Regions from separate parts of the Paenibacillus sp. FSL M7-0134 genome, predicted to be linked through region 3. Evidence: riboswitches for the same ligand, from Rfam matches in the RefSeq annotation. Region 3 holds a riboswitch; each other region holds the start of a gene.
The links. A riboswitch is a leader RNA that binds a small molecule or an ion and turns the genes downstream of it on or off. The one in region 3 is predicted to bind glycine.

Region 1: linked by a shared signal. The riboswitch ahead of gcvT (glycine cleavage system aminomethyltransferase GcvT) and the one ahead of sdaAB (L-serine ammonia-lyase, iron-sulfur-dependent subunit beta) in region 3 are both predicted to bind glycine.
Region 2: linked by a shared signal. The riboswitch ahead of NSQ58_RS08330 (alanine/glycine:cation symporter family protein) and the one ahead of sdaAB (L-serine ammonia-lyase, iron-sulfur-dependent subunit beta) in region 3 are both predicted to bind glycine.

What each region holds. Positions count from the first base shown of each region.
Region 1 is NZ_JBBOXV010000001.1:2,031,179-2,036,136, reverse strand. It holds gene NSQ58_RS09125 (PTS mannitol transporter subunit IICB) at 1-1,298, opposite strand, end outside; gene gcvH (glycine cleavage system protein GcvH) at 1,676-2,074, opposite strand; glycine riboswitch at 2,468-2,566, shown strand; gene gcvT (glycine cleavage system aminomethyltransferase GcvT) at 2,743-3,843, shown strand; gene gcvPA (aminomethyl-transferring glycine dehydrogenase subunit GcvPA) at 3,972-4,958, shown strand, end outside.
Region 2 is NZ_JBBOXV010000001.1:1,858,601-1,863,558, forward strand. It holds gene NSQ58_RS08325 (glycoside hydrolase family 1 protein) at 59-1,516, shown strand; glycine riboswitch at 1,686-1,762, shown strand; glycine riboswitch at 1,781-1,875, shown strand; gene NSQ58_RS08330 (alanine/glycine:cation symporter family protein) at 2,035-3,453, shown strand; gene NSQ58_RS08335 (iron-containing alcohol dehydrogenase) at 3,511-4,683, opposite strand; gene NSQ58_RS08340 (carbohydrate ABC transporter permease) at 4,832-4,958, opposite strand, start outside.
Region 3 is NZ_JBBOXV010000002.1:14,703-19,660, forward strand. It holds gene NSQ58_RS15820 (Ig-like domain-containing protein) at 1-64, shown strand, start outside; gene sdaAA (L-serine ammonia-lyase, iron-sulfur-dependent, subunit alpha) at 135-1,034, opposite strand; gene sdaAB (L-serine ammonia-lyase, iron-sulfur-dependent subunit beta) at 1,024-1,713, opposite strand; glycine riboswitch at 1,925-2,040, opposite strand; gene NSQ58_RS15835 (DUF6359 domain-containing protein) at 2,255-3,844, shown strand; gene NSQ58_RS15840 (ABC transporter ATP-binding protein) at 4,170-4,958, shown strand, end outside.

The DNA.
Region 1 (4,958 bases), on a different contig from region 3:
ACGCCTACACCCGCCTGCTTCATTTTTTTGCGTAAAATCGAGGCGCCCATAGCGCTTGAGCCCATACCTGCATCACAGGAAAAGACGATCTTGTTCACTTCGGATTTATCCTTGAGCGTTCGAGCTGCGGCAATCTCAGCAGCACGTTCAGATTCGTAGTTATCTTCCATTACAGTGGCGTTAGCACTTGCACTCTTGCTTTGATTTTTCATATCTTTCAGGCGGGATGCAGCTTCCTCCAGCCCCTCTTCTTTTTGCTTACTAGTCTTGAGTAACACTGCGGCAACAGCAAAGGATACGACCGCAGCAGCGATCACCCCGCTCAGCATTGGCAAATATCCGCCTTTTGGCGTCATTAGAAAATAGGCGATGATGCTGCCCGGTGAAGGAGCAGCAACCAGTCCGGCACCTGTCAACATAAAACAGAAGGTTCCCACAACGCCCCCAGCTATAGCAGCAAGAATCAAAATCGGCTTCATCAAAATATAAGGGAAATAAATTTCATGAATCCCGCCGAAAAAATGAATGATGACCGCTCCAGGAGCCGATGACTTCGCAGAGCCTTTGCCGAACAGGCAGTAGGCTAGCAAAATACCGAGCCCCGGCCCAGGGTTGGATTCCAGCATAAACAGTACGGATTTTCCTGTTCTTGCAGCTTCCTCTAACGCAATCGGACTCAATACTCCGTGATTCAGCGCGTTGTTTAAAAATAATACTTTTCCGGGCTCAATAATGAGGTTGACAAGCGGCAATAGCCCTGCGTTCACGAGGAACTGTACCCCTGCCGACAACACTTGACTGATCATTTGTACAATCGGACCAATCGCCACATGGGCAAGCAGCGCTAGAATGGCACCGATAATTCCGGCCGAAAAGTTATTGACCAGCATTTCAAAGCCTGATCTGACTTTGCCTTCAATGGCCTTGTCGAACTTCTTCAATATCCACGCAGCCAGCGGACCAGCTACCATCGCGCCCAGGAACATCGGGATATCGGCTCCCACTATGACACCCATCGTCATAATGGCACCAATCACACCTCCACGCTGTCCGTGAATCATCGTGCCCCCTGTATAACCGATCAGTAACGGCAACAAATAATTTTTCATCGGGTCAACCAATTGTGCAAAACCTTCATTCGGGAACCATCCGGTCGGAATAAAGAGTGCCGTAATCAGCCCCCACGCAATAAATGCTCCCATATTGGGCATAACCATACCGCTAAGAAAACGGCCAAAACGCTGTACGGCGACACGAGTGCCTCCTTTTGAACTTGGCTTTGCGTCCAATGTACTCATATTCAAATCCTCCTTGTAGGTAAGCATCACTACCTTTTCTTAAAATTCATACTAAATGACAGCGCTATCTTCATCAACGAAATGAAAACGTACTTTCGTCATGAACGTTGATGACAACATTTAAATTTAAATTATCCGGGAAGGTATTATACCTGCATAATTCTTCTTAATATGACCTGTAGCTATAGAAATTAGTCGAAAAACCGTGCTGGATTATGTATGATTCTTATATGGGGACAACCCTCTAAATCAGAATAAAACACGTAATTACGCTTGCAAAAAGACAAAAAAATAGCCGCTACGTCAAATCATAGCGACTATTTTATACAAAAATCGAGCAGACAAATAACCCTCTTACTCCATACTACAATGCTCCATTACTGCTCATCGGAAATCAACTGCTCATACTGATCCGCAGACAGTAGCTTGCCCAAAGCTTCCTCCACATCTTTATCCATCTCTACTTCGATCATCCAACCTTTTTCATAGGGAGATTCATTCACTAGCTCAGGTGTACTTTCCAGCGTTTCATTCACTTTTAGTATGGTTCCCGTCACCGGAGCAAAAAGGTCGGATACTGTCTTCACCGATTCAATCGTACCGATCTCCGCTCCCTGCTCAATCGTTGCTCCCGCCTCAGGTAATTCTACAAAAACAATATCACCCAGTTGATGCTGTGCAAAGTCTGTAATACCAATCCGTACCGTTCCATTCTCTGTCCGCTGAACCCACTCATGTTCGTCTGTATACCAAAGTTGCTGCTTTACTTCACCCATTCTGTTCCCCTCACTTCCATATGAATAAAATCGCTTTTGCTCACTGTACTAGACAGGTTAAGATTATGACAACAAGAACACTCATGTCAATAATACTAACAAAAATACTTCATATCACCTCATATAGCGTACTATATAAAAATATGATAGCTTATAACAAACGCTTACATATCCTTATTTATATATTAAATGTTTTTTCTATTGTTTTTGATGACATTTTTATTGACATTTTGAATGAATTTGCGTATTAATGGGTTATAGCAAATGCTTTGGGAAACACCCCGACAACTGCAAACGCGGATGAACGCGGAGGGAGAGACTGCCAAAAAGATTCGCATAGCTGTTGCCGCTTGTGAGACATAAGTGCACGCGAATCGGATCAGGTTGTTATCTGCAAAGCCAGGTAATATACCGTTGATCCCGAAGGTAGCGCCGAAGGAGTAAACCTGCATTGCAGGTGAATCTCTCAGGCAAAAGGACCTCTGCCGGACGCATCTCTGGAGAGCATTCGCTATTGGAGCGGATCACCCAAGGGGAAACCCGGTACATACCGGGGTAACTTTCTGGTATCAAGGACAGAGCTGAAAAAAGAGTGTAGACTGCCGTCTATACGTTTTTTTCGGCCTGTCTTTTTTGTTTAGCCGATCACACCGGATAGGAGTGGAATAATGACTAATTTGCGAAAAACACCGCTATATTCGTCCTACGGGACGCAGTCTGGGGTTCGTTGTATTGACTTTGGCGGCTGGGAGCTCCCGGTTCAGTTTAGCGGCATTCAAAAGGAGCATGAGGCCGTCCGGCAACGTGCGGGTTTATTCGATGTATCGCATATGGGCGAATTTTTGGTTGAAGGCAAAGAGGCCGAAGCTTTTCTGCAAAGGGTGACCACGAATGATGTCAGCCAGTTGGAACCAGGTCAGGCACAATATTCACTCCTGTGTTACCCCGATGGAGGGGTAGTAGACGACCTACTTGTTTACTGCAAAGGACCGGAGCACTACATGCTCGTTGTGAACGCCTCCAACATCGATAAGGATTGGGATTGGCTAATTCGTCATATGCCTACATCCGTTCACATGGAGAATGTGTCTGATGCGATAGCATTGCTGGCGTTGCAAGGACCGGAGGCAGCACGTATTGCCGCAGCCGTGGCAGATACGGACATTACGAATCTGGCATCTTTCCGCTTCCATGAGAACGTGCCATTGTTCGGAGCAAAAGCACTGGTCTCACGAACCGGATATACGGGCGAAGACGGTTTTGAATTTTATGTACCTGCTGCAGAAGCACCAGCCGTATGGGAGGGTTTGCTTCGTTCCGGTGAGTCATATGGGCTGATTCCCGCTGGACTTGGTGCTCGGGATACACTACGCTTTGAGGCACGATTGCCGCTGTACGGTCAGGAGTTATCTGCCACGATTTCACCACTCGAAGCTAGTCTAGGTTTCTTCGTCAAGCTGAATAAAGGAGATTTTATCGGTAGAGAAGCACTGCAACGTCAGAAAGAACAAGGGATTCCTCGCAAATTGATCGGGCTGGAAATGATTGATCGCGGTATCCCACGCGCCCATTACCCGGTATTCGCAGAAGGACAACACATTGGTGAGGTCACAACGGGGACTCAGTCGCCCACCTTGAAGCGTAATCTGGGCCTCGCCTTGGTGGACAGTCGTTTTAGCGCCCTCTCCACACCGTTGGAGGTTGAGATTCGTGGCAAACGCCTGCGTGCCGAGGTGGTGGCAGCACCCTTTTATAAACGCCCGCGCTGATCTTAAACTCTTTTTATTTCTATAAAGCAAATATGTCAGATATGAACTTCTGGGTTTTTCATCTCACACACTTTTTTATTAGCTAATTTACGATCTAAAATCTTGCTTTTCGAAAGGAGTCAGAACCTATGAAGCAGCATCGTTATCTCCCTATGACTGAACAGGATCAAACCGAAATGCTGCGTGTGGTGGGTGTATCATCCATTGATGATTTATTCAGTGACATTCCAGAGGCCATTCGATATCAAGGGGAACTGCCTCTCTCTTCTCGACTCGATGAGAAAGCCTTAACCCGCCACTTGGCCGAGCTGGCCGGACACAACGCCAATACAGACACACATGCCAGCTTCCTTGGCGCAGGAATTTATGATCATCATATTCCGTCCGTCATCCAGCACATCACTTCACGCTCGGAATTCTATACAGCCTACACCCCCTATCAGCCGGAAGTAAGCCAAGGCGAGCTACAAGCCATTTTCGAGTTTCAGTCGTATATTTGCGAATTGACGGGCATGGCTGTAGCTAATGCCAGCATGTACGACGGAGCGACTGCACTGGCGGAAGCGGGCTCACTGTCCGCCGCAGCTACCCGCCGTAAACAGCTTATCGTATCAAGGTCCGTCCATCCGGAGGCACGTCAGGTATTGGCAGCCTATGCACGCGGATTGGATTTGGACATCGTGGAAATCGGCTGTTCGGACGGCGTAACGGATGCTGATGCGCTAGCGGCGGCCGTATCGGAACAGACCGCGGCTGTTTTGGTCCAAAGCCCCAACTTTTTCGGAGCCGTGGAAAACCTGAAGCCGATGGCTGACCTCATCCATGCGCACAAAGGTCTTTTGGTCGTCAGTGCCAATCCACTGGCACTTGGCTTGCTGGAAACACCCGGCAAACAGGGCGCGGATATTGTGGTAGGAGATGCGCAGCCACTTGGCATCTCCTCTTCTCTCGGCGGTCCGACCTGTGGATACTTTGCCGTTTCTCAGGCCCATATGCGCCGTATCCCCGGCCGTATTGTGGGTCAGACCACAGACCGCAACGGTAAACGCGGCTTCGTGCTGACCTTGCAAGCGCGGGAACAGCATATCCGCCGCGAAAAGGCCACCTCTAACATT
Region 2 (4,958 bases), on a different contig from region 3:
TTGATGGGATTACTTGACCAAAGTAAAAATCTTAAATACGGAAAGAGGTTTTTATACCATGACGAAGACGCTAAAAGGATTTCCGAAAAACTTCTTGTGGGGCGGGGCAACCGCAGCCAACCAATTGGAAGGTGCTTTTGACGTAGATGGAAAAGGATTGTCCAGTGCGGACATGGTTGCCTATGTACCCAAAGCAGAGCGCAAGAACGATCATGCTATGGAGATTTCGTCCGAGCGACTCGAAGACATTTTGGCAGGCAAAGTCAATGCCCGTTTTCCAAAACGTGAAGGTGTGGACTTCTTCCACCACTACAAAGAAGATATTGCATTGTTCGCGGAAATGGGCTTTAAGGTATTTCGTATGTCCATCAACTGGTCGCGGATTTTCCCGAATGGCTATGATGCCGAGCCGAATGAAGCGGGACTGCAATTCTACGACAATGTATTTGATGAGCTGCGCAAATATGGTATTGAACCGCTGGTAACATTGTCACATTATGAGACACCGCTGGGTTTGACTCAGAAGTATAATGGCTGGCTGGGTCGTGAAGTTATACAGCACTACGTAAATTATGCCGAAACTGTGTTCACGCGTTATAAGGATAAAGTAAAATACTGGCTGACCTTTAATGAAATCAATGTAATGACCATGAGTCCGTTTACCGGTGGCGGGGTGGTCATTGACCGCGTAGAAAACAAGCAGCAAGCGATATACCAAGCACTGCATCATCAATTTGTAGCTAGTGCACTGGCGACAAAACGAGGACATGAGATCATCCCGGGCTCTCAAATCGGCTGTATGCTGGCTCGTTTGGAAAGCTATCCACATACGTGTAACCCAGAGGATATACTGAAAGCCCAGCATGAAAATCAGATGAACCTGTTCTTTACGGATGTGCATGCCCGTGGGGAATATTCCAACTACATGAATCGTTATTTTGAAGAAAATAATGTTGTTATACACACAGAACCAGGCGATGCCGAAATTTTAAAAAATAACACGGTCGATTATATCTCATTCAGCTACTACATGACCTTGACCGTATCTGCAGGTCCAGAAGGCGAAAAAGCAGCAGGAAACCTGATTGGCGGCGTGAAAAATCCATATTTACAGTCCTCTGACTGGGGATGGCAGATCGATCCGATCGGCCTGCGTGTTACGCTGAACACGTTTTATGACCGCTACCAAAAGCCGCTGTTCATCGTGGAAAATGGTTTGGGTGCGTATGATAAGGTGGAAGAAGACGGCTCTGTGCATGATACGTATCGCATTGATTACTTGCGTCAGCATATTGCCCAAATGAAGGAAGCGATTGCCGACGGTGTTGATCTGATTGGTTACACCAGCTGGGGTCCTATCGACCTTGTGAGCATGTCTACTTCCGAAATGTCCAAGCGCTACGGATTTATTTACGTTGATCTGGATGATGACGGTAACGGAACGCTCAAACGCTCCAAAAAGGACTCATTTAACTGGTATAAAAATGTGATAGCAACCAATGGTGAAGAATTGTAATTCCAAATTTTCTCGGGCGGGTATAGCAGAGGACATCCTAAGGATGCAATCTGCTGTACCCGCTTTTTTTGATAGACATAATAATAATATTTCAGAGGGCTTCACAAACTTTTCACTTGTAATAAGCTGAAAGTTTTCTGTATAATAAATAAAAATTTCATATGTCTGGTTGATGTTTGCGGGAGATGGAACGAAAGTTCCGACCGAAGGGGCAAAACTCTCAGGTGCTTAGGCTGATTACAGCAACAAGCGGGGACCGTAAACGGACAGAACTCTGGAGAGACCCTTAATTGGGCGCCGAAGGTGCACCGCAGAGAACATCTGCTTAAACTCTCAGGCAAAAGGACAGAGACGCGAATAACCTGTGACAGGGAATGCCCTAGGCTTTTTTATAAGCTATTAGAGGCAGAAACCTGCGCAAGATGGTTGTATTTTTTCGTGCCTTTAACCTCTCCAGGAGTCGAATCAGCGGATTTGACTCTTTTTTGTTTTCTAATATGCTGGAGGAGCGGGTTGAAATGAATTTGGTACATGTGTTAGAAGCGATTAGCAGTTGGATATGGGGGGCGCCTCTCATCATTCTTGTCATGGGAACGGGGTTGTGGCTGACCATACGTTTGAAGATGCTGCAGGTATTCCGCCTGCCCCTGGCGATCAAGCTGATCGGTAAGGCCCCGAATGAAGGCAGCGGGGATGTAAGTAGTTTTGCGGCTTTAAGTACAGCGTTGGCGGCTACAGTTGGCACAGGAAGTATTGTCGGCGTAGCGACAGCCATTAAGCTGGGCGGGCCGGGTGCCTTGTTCTGGATGGTCGTTGCAGCCTTTTTTGGGATGGCGACGAAATATGCGGAAGGTGTACTTGCGGTAAAATACCGGGTGAAGGATCGGAATGGGCAATTTTCCGGCGGCCCGATGTATTATATTGAGAAAGGTCTGGGACGCCGTTTTAAACCGCTGGCGATGCTGTTTGCTTTTTCGGGCATGCTGGTAGCGTTGTTCGGGATTGGAACGTTTCCGCAGGTCAAAGCGATTGTATCTTCGACCGAAAACAGTTTTGGCGTTCCGCCCATTGTAACGGCACTGATTATTGCTATCCTTACAGGACTTGTTACTATTGGAGGACTCAAAAGCATTGCCAAGGTATCGACGAAGGTCGTTCCTTTTAAAACAGGCTTGTATGTACTGATCTGTCTCATCGTACTGATTCGGTTTGCTGACCAACTTCCTGCCGCAATTGCGCTGGTGCTCCATTCGGCATTTTCAACTACATCTGCAACGGGCGGATTTGCCGGAGCTACGATTATGCTGGCGATGCGAAGTGGGGTAGCCAGAGGTATTTTTGCCAATGAGGCCGGATTGGGAAGCGCACCGATTGCAGCTGCAGCTGCCAAAACCAAATGGCCTGCGGAGCAAGGGCTAATTTCCATGACAGGCGTGTTTATTGATACGATGGTTATTTGTGTGATGACCGGGTTGACGCTACTGGTTAGTGGTGTGTGGAGCGGGCCTACCGATGCGGGCTTGATGACTCAGCAAGCATTTTCCAGCGCATTCCCGCTGGGGGCAGAACTGCTCACAATCATTCTGATTATGTTCGCGTTCACCACCATGCTCGGCTGGAACTATTACGGGGAACGCTGTGTTGAATATTTGCTTGGGGTCAAGTGGATTAAGCCATACCGCTATCTGTTCATCCTACTGGTTGCCGGGGGCGCGTTCATTAAACTGGATGCGATTTGGCTGCTGGCAGATATCTTTAACGCAATGATGGCTTTCCCAAACCTGATTGCCCTGCTCGGCTTATCAGGAATTGTAGTCGCAGAAACCCGAACCTATATGGATTCTCTGAATTCTAGTAAGAAAAAGGGCATTCTTGCAGGTGCCAGTGTAGGGGCAGCTATCCAAGTAGAAGAAAAAGGACAAACGGTTAATTCATAAATTCCAAAAGGGAGTGCCCTCAGTCATCACAGGCTTGAGGACACTCCCTTTTGAATGTTATAACGATGCGTGCAAAATAGCTGAAATATCTTCTTGATTCAGCTTTTTATAATTACCGAAGCCTCCGTATTCCATTTCACGGGCTGCAATGTTTGCGACATTTTCCAATTGCTCATCATTAATATTGTAATCGGCCAGGGTGGAAGGGGCACCGAGACTTGTCCAGAATGCACTCAGGCGATCAATCCCCTCCAAAGCAATTTCCTTATCCGTTTTACCAGTGGTATCTAAATCAAACATGCTGAGCATCAGCCGCTTCATGCGTGCAGCATCCTGATCCACCGTATGTCTCATCCAGTTGGGGAAGAGGATCGCCAGACCGCCAGCATGAGGAATATCATATACAGCGGATAATGCATGTTCAATCGTATGCGAAGCCCAGTCCCCGAAGTAGCCCATTTGTAGTGTTCCGTTAAGGGCAATCGTTCCGGCATATAAAATCGTTTCACGATGCTCGTAGTTGTGCAAATCTTCCAGCAGCTTAGGTGCAGTTTCGATCACGGTTTGCAGCACGGAAAAGCACATACGATCTTGCAACGGTGTATTTTTAACATTGTGAAAATATTGTTCAAACACATGGCTCATCATATCCACCATGCCATATACCGTCTGATCACGTGGCACAGAGAAGGTGTTTTTTGGGTCCAGAATCGAGAATTTCGGATGCGTCACCGCGCTGCCCCATACGTATTTTTCGTTCGTTTCCCAGTTGGTGATAACAGAATCCGGATTCATTTCTGAACCGGTGGCGGCGAGTGTGAGGATGGTGCCGAATGGAAGAGCCTCGGTCGGCATGTGCTTTTTGTTGATAATATCCCACACATCGCCGTCATATTCAGCCCCTGCTGCGATGGCTTTGGTGCAATCAATAACGCTTCCACCGCCTACAGCAAGTAAGAAGTCGATTTTTTCATTTCGGCAAATGTCGATACCCTTCTTAACGGTGGACAAGCGCGGATTCGGTTCTACGCCGGACAATTCATGAATGTTCAGATGTAGCGGTTCTAACGCGTTTAATACCTGGTCATATAGACCATTTCGTTTGACACTTCCGCCTCCATATACCAGCAAAATGTTTTTGCCGTAATTCAGCAGTTCCTGCTGGAGTTCTTCAATTTGATTGTCTCCAAAAATTAATTTGGTGGGGTTATAATATGTGAATTTGTTCATCTGGTAAGTTTCCCTCAGTTCATAGTTCATGTTCAAATCGTAAATCGCTTAACCTGATTGCCTGTTGGATACCTAACTTCATAATGTAAGCTATTTGAAATGACGATTAGCTATTATACATGAAATGAATAAGGGAATTCAAGTAAATCTAATCTTTGACCGCTCCGGCGGCAAGATCGGAAATAAACTGGCGGCTAATGAAAAGAAATAAAATAATAAGTGGCAGTACAGCCAGCAGGGTGCCCGCAATGACCATCGCATAATCCGTATTGTAA
Region 3 (4,958 bases):
CAAAGCAGTAATTACTGTGAAATATGCAGGTAAAATGACGAAGATACAGGTAACCGTTCAGTAAAAAAGAGAGCAAGCATACGTCCAAGGATGACATGCTTGCTCTTTTTTTTAAGGAGGCTACCGCTTATAAATTATGACTTATCCTTCTTGGTCGGTGTGTTGCGTGTAAGTGATTCAGTCAAACGCTTGCCAGTGGGCGTCTGGGCCAAGCCGCCTTTGGCGGTCTCGCGGTGCTTCGACGGCATCGCACTGCCGACTTCAAGCATCACGTCAATGACTTCGTCAGACGGAATAGCGCTGCGCACACCCGCCAAAGCCATATCCGCTGCGGCAAGCGCAGTCACGGCTCCCAGCCCGTTGCGCACGATGCACGGAATCTCCACGAGTCCGGCGACGGGATCGCAAATCAGGCCGAGCGTGTTCTTAAGAGCGAGGCCCACGGCGTGAACAGCCTGTTCAGGCGTACCACCACGCAGCTCGACCATAGCGCCAGCAGCCATCCCGATAGCTGAACCAATCTCAGCCTGACAGCCTCCCTCCGCGCCAGAAATGAAGGAGTTGTTGGCGATCACGTAGCCAATGGCTCCAGCGGCGAACAGGCCGTTCACCATATGCTCATCATCCCAGCCGAACCGCTCCTGCGCACTGATGAACACACCAGGGATAACCCCACATGAGCCTGCGGTAGGCGTGGCGACAATGCGACCCATGGATGCATTTACCTCCGACACAGAGAGGGCATAAGCCATGGCGAGCGCGGAGGCATCGCCGGAGCAGGTTTCCCCTGACCGCAGATACTCGGCTAGGCGCTTGCCGTCACCGCCCGTCAATCCACTGCGGGATACGGTGTCTTGTGTCTGACCGCGATGAACGGCTTCCTTCATGACTTCATAATAATCAGACATTTGGCGAAAGATTTCTTCCTCCGTTGTATTCGTCTCTTGTACCTGCTCTTGAATCATCAAACGGCCAATTGTGGTGGATTCTTCAGCGCATAAAGCGCTGATTTCATGCAGATGGCTAAACCGCATCGGATTCAGCTCCTTTTTTCAAATTAATCATCTTAATTTCATACATATGAGGTAAAGAACGCAGCTCCGCAATCAATACAGCCGGAGCAGAACTGTCCGTTTCGATGGCGGTGAGTGCTTCACCATCCCGGCCTTTGCGATCTACGTGCATATAGGCAATGTTAATGTGAGCCGCGCCCAGCGCTGAAGTTATCGCGCCCAATGTACCGGGCTTATCCGAGTGGAGAAGCACCAGCGTAGGCAGCTCCCCAGTCAGATTGACCCGGAATTCGTTGAGCTGCTGGACATGGATGCTGCCGCCGCCGATGGAGGAGCCAAGCAGTGTGCGCTGATCCTCGCCCTTCCATAGCTCGAAACGGACGGTGTTCGGATGAGGCGCTGGTAGCCCGCTGACGGCGAATTCCACGGCCATCCCGGCTTGCTCTGCCCATTGCTCGGCATCCGGAATCCGGTGATCGTCCGTATCGTAATTAAGCAGCCCTGCGATGAGCGCCAGGTCTGTACCGTGTCCTTTATACGTGTCAGCGAAGGAGCCGTACAGTGTCATGCGGGCACGATCAGGTTGCGCCCCGAGCCAGTGCCGGGCAACGCGTGCGAGCCGCACAGCGCCTGCGGTGTGTGAACTGGAAGGTCCGGTCATGGCCGGACCGATAATGGAAAATACATCTTTGAAACGCATGGTGTGGCCCCCTGTATGTTCTAATACCATACTATATGGTATTTCCGCGTCTTTGCGCGGTTATGACGGTTCTTAATGCTGACGCACAATGTGAGCACAAAAAAGGACAGGATAAGGAAGTTTCCCTTATCTCTGTCCTCGTTACCTGAGAGTTTCGTGCGGTGTTCTTACCGCCTTACCCCTTGGGTGGCTTGCGCTCTCTCCAGAGTTGCGTCAGATGACGATACATGGACCTGAGAGATTATCCGTCAGCCGGGTGCTGACGCCTTGCTCCTTCGGTGCCGCCAGAGTGTAGGCTCCCTGGACAGACTCTCCCGTCATCTTCATTCGCATATACCGTTCTACATGTCTTTCTTAGCGTAATGTATGCCGTGCTCGGTGTCAATCACAGGTTTAATTTTTACATAAACAGGTGCGTTCCCAATAAAAAAGATTAAAATTTACATAATTATGGATGAAATCAGGAAGGAATTAGAAGATTGGCGGCTAATCTGATAAAGGACAAGTATATTTATGGAAATCATAGGAGGGATATTGACGTATGGTAAAAGGCTTGCGATTCACAGGTTCACGCTTAAAAGGGATGTTGCATCTAGCAGCTATCGTATCACTGCTGATTGGGATCTTCGTTCCATTCGGTCAGGTCAAGGCGGAGGGAGCATTGACAGTAGCCGAAGCACTTCAGCGCCAAAGCAGTGGAGGTACGGTGACGGTGGAAGGTTACATCGTCGGACATGCTACCGGATCGAAAACGGCTAACTTTTCTTCCCCGTTTGCGAATGATTTTAACGTACTGATTGCCGATCAGGCAAATGAACGTAATACGTCTAATCTGTTGGATGTACAGCTGACTTCAGCGTACAGAGGGCAATATGGGCTATCAGGCCATCCTGAGCTGATCGGCAGCAAAATTCGTGTGACGGGTACACTCGGCGCCTACAATAATTTTGGTGGAGTGAAAAGTCCAAGCGCTGTTGAACTGGTGAGCGGAAGCGAGCCGGGGGAACCAGGCGAACCTGGCAACCCGGGTCAACCCGGTACTACACTGCCGGATGGAAAAGGCAAAAAGGTGCTGTTCGATAATACGCACGCACAGACCGCTGGTGCAGCAGATTGGGTCATTGAAGGCGCCTTCTCCGACTTTGCCAATGGACTGCGTAATGTAGGCTTTACGGTAGACCAATTGAATCGTCCTATTCCTTTTACTTATGGAGAGCAGGCCATAACATTTGACAAGCTGCGCCAATATGATGTGTTCATTATTGGTGAAGCGAATGTTGCCTTTAAGGCATCCGAGCAGGCTGCCCTGCTGCAATACGTGAATAGCGGGGGGAGCGTCTTCTTCATCTCCGATCATTATAATGCGGACCGTAACAAAAACCGTTGGGATTCCTCCGAGGTTATGAATGGTTACCGTCGTGGAGCCTATACTAATCCGGCCAAGGGCATGACTGCAGAAGAAGCTGCATCACCGGCGATGCAAGGATTAACAAGCTCCGATTGGCTGGCGGCCAACTTTGGCGTTCGTTTCCGTTACAATGCGCTGGGTGATGTGAATGCTACCGACATTGTAGCCGCAGATCAATCTTTCGGCATTACCAAGGGTGTGCGCTCGATTGCAATGCATGCAGGATCTACGCTGGCTATTATTGATCCTACCAAGGCTAAAGGCATTGCTTATATCCCTTCAGGCACGAAAAAATGGGGTAATGCGGTAGACCAGGGAGTTTATAACGGCGGGGGCCGTGCGGAAGGACCTTATGCCGCTATCTCCAAGGTAGGTCAAGGCAAGGCAGCGTTCATCGGTGATTCTTCCCCTGTAGAAGATGCTACACCGAAATATGTGCGTGAGGAAAACGGACAGTCGAAGAAGACATATGATGGTTTTAAAGAAGTGGATGATTCCACCTTCCTGGTGCAAACGGTTCAATGGCTTGCATGGAAGCAGGACTACACGAAATTGTCTGATGTGGCAGGTTTGACTCTGGATCAGCCAACGAAGCTTCTACCATTTGAGGAGCCTGCGGCTTCCACAGAACCGCAGCCTGAGCCTTGGTCTGCTCCAGCAGCAGGCTACAAATGGTACGATCCTAGAACGTTCAAGTCTGGCTCCTATGGAGCGGCTTCATAATTATCGCCAGAAGCTCAATGTGAGCTGGTATTAGTTAGTCGTTTGATCCCTGCAGAGGGATCAGGCGACTTTTTTTGTGATGAAAATTAACCTGTGGTTGGTTATTTCATTACATTTTGTGCCAGAAAGGCCGCGCTACTGCTGGATCATTGATTTTTTAAATGATGTTGATAGCATAATCTTAATTGATATATCCATATACTGGTGATAGGATGTATTCAAATTATTCCGACAAAAACGGTATGTAATGTTCATGAGAGGTTTTAAACATCAAACATGGTGAGAATAAGCGGGACAAGACCATGGAGAATGGAGGAAGCGCGCATTGAATACCGGACCCGTGTTGGAAATTAAAGGATTATCCGTATCTTTTCGCATCAAGGATCAATATCACCCCGCAGTCGACCATCTGGATCTGACGGTCAACCCCAATGAAGTGCTGGCTGTAGTCGGAGAATCCGGCTGTGGCAAAAGCGCGCTGGCGCTTTCGATCGCACAACTGCATGACATGGAACGCACGCGTGTAGAGGGAGAGGTCCTTTTTAAAGGCACGGACCTGAACCGTCTTTCTTCAGGGCAAATGAATAAAATCCGCGGAGCGGGCATTGGCATGATCTTTCAGGACCCGCTGACAGCACTCAACCCGTTAATGAGCATTGGTAAGCAGATTGAGGAAAATCTTGATTATCATACGTCACTATCTACGAAGCAAAAAAGGGAACGTGTGCTGGAGCTGCTGGAAAGCGTAGATATACCGAATCCTGTGCGTGTGTATGAGCAGTATCCGCATGAACTGTCAGGAGGGATGCGTCAGCGTGTGATGATCGCGATTGCCATAGCTTGCCGACCTTCTCTTATTATCGCAGATGAACCAACTACTGCGCTCGATGTAACGATCCAATCGCAAATTCTCGACTTGCTCAAACAGCTTCAACAGGAGAGTGGGAGCGGAATTATCTTGATTACGCATGATCTTGGTGTTGTGGCAGAAGTAGCCGACCGCGTGGTGGTCATGTATGCCGGAGAAATCGTGGAGAGCGCTGATGTTTTTGAATTATTCAGGCATCCACAGCATCCGTACACGCGTTCTTTGCTTGCTTCCATGCCGGGATCG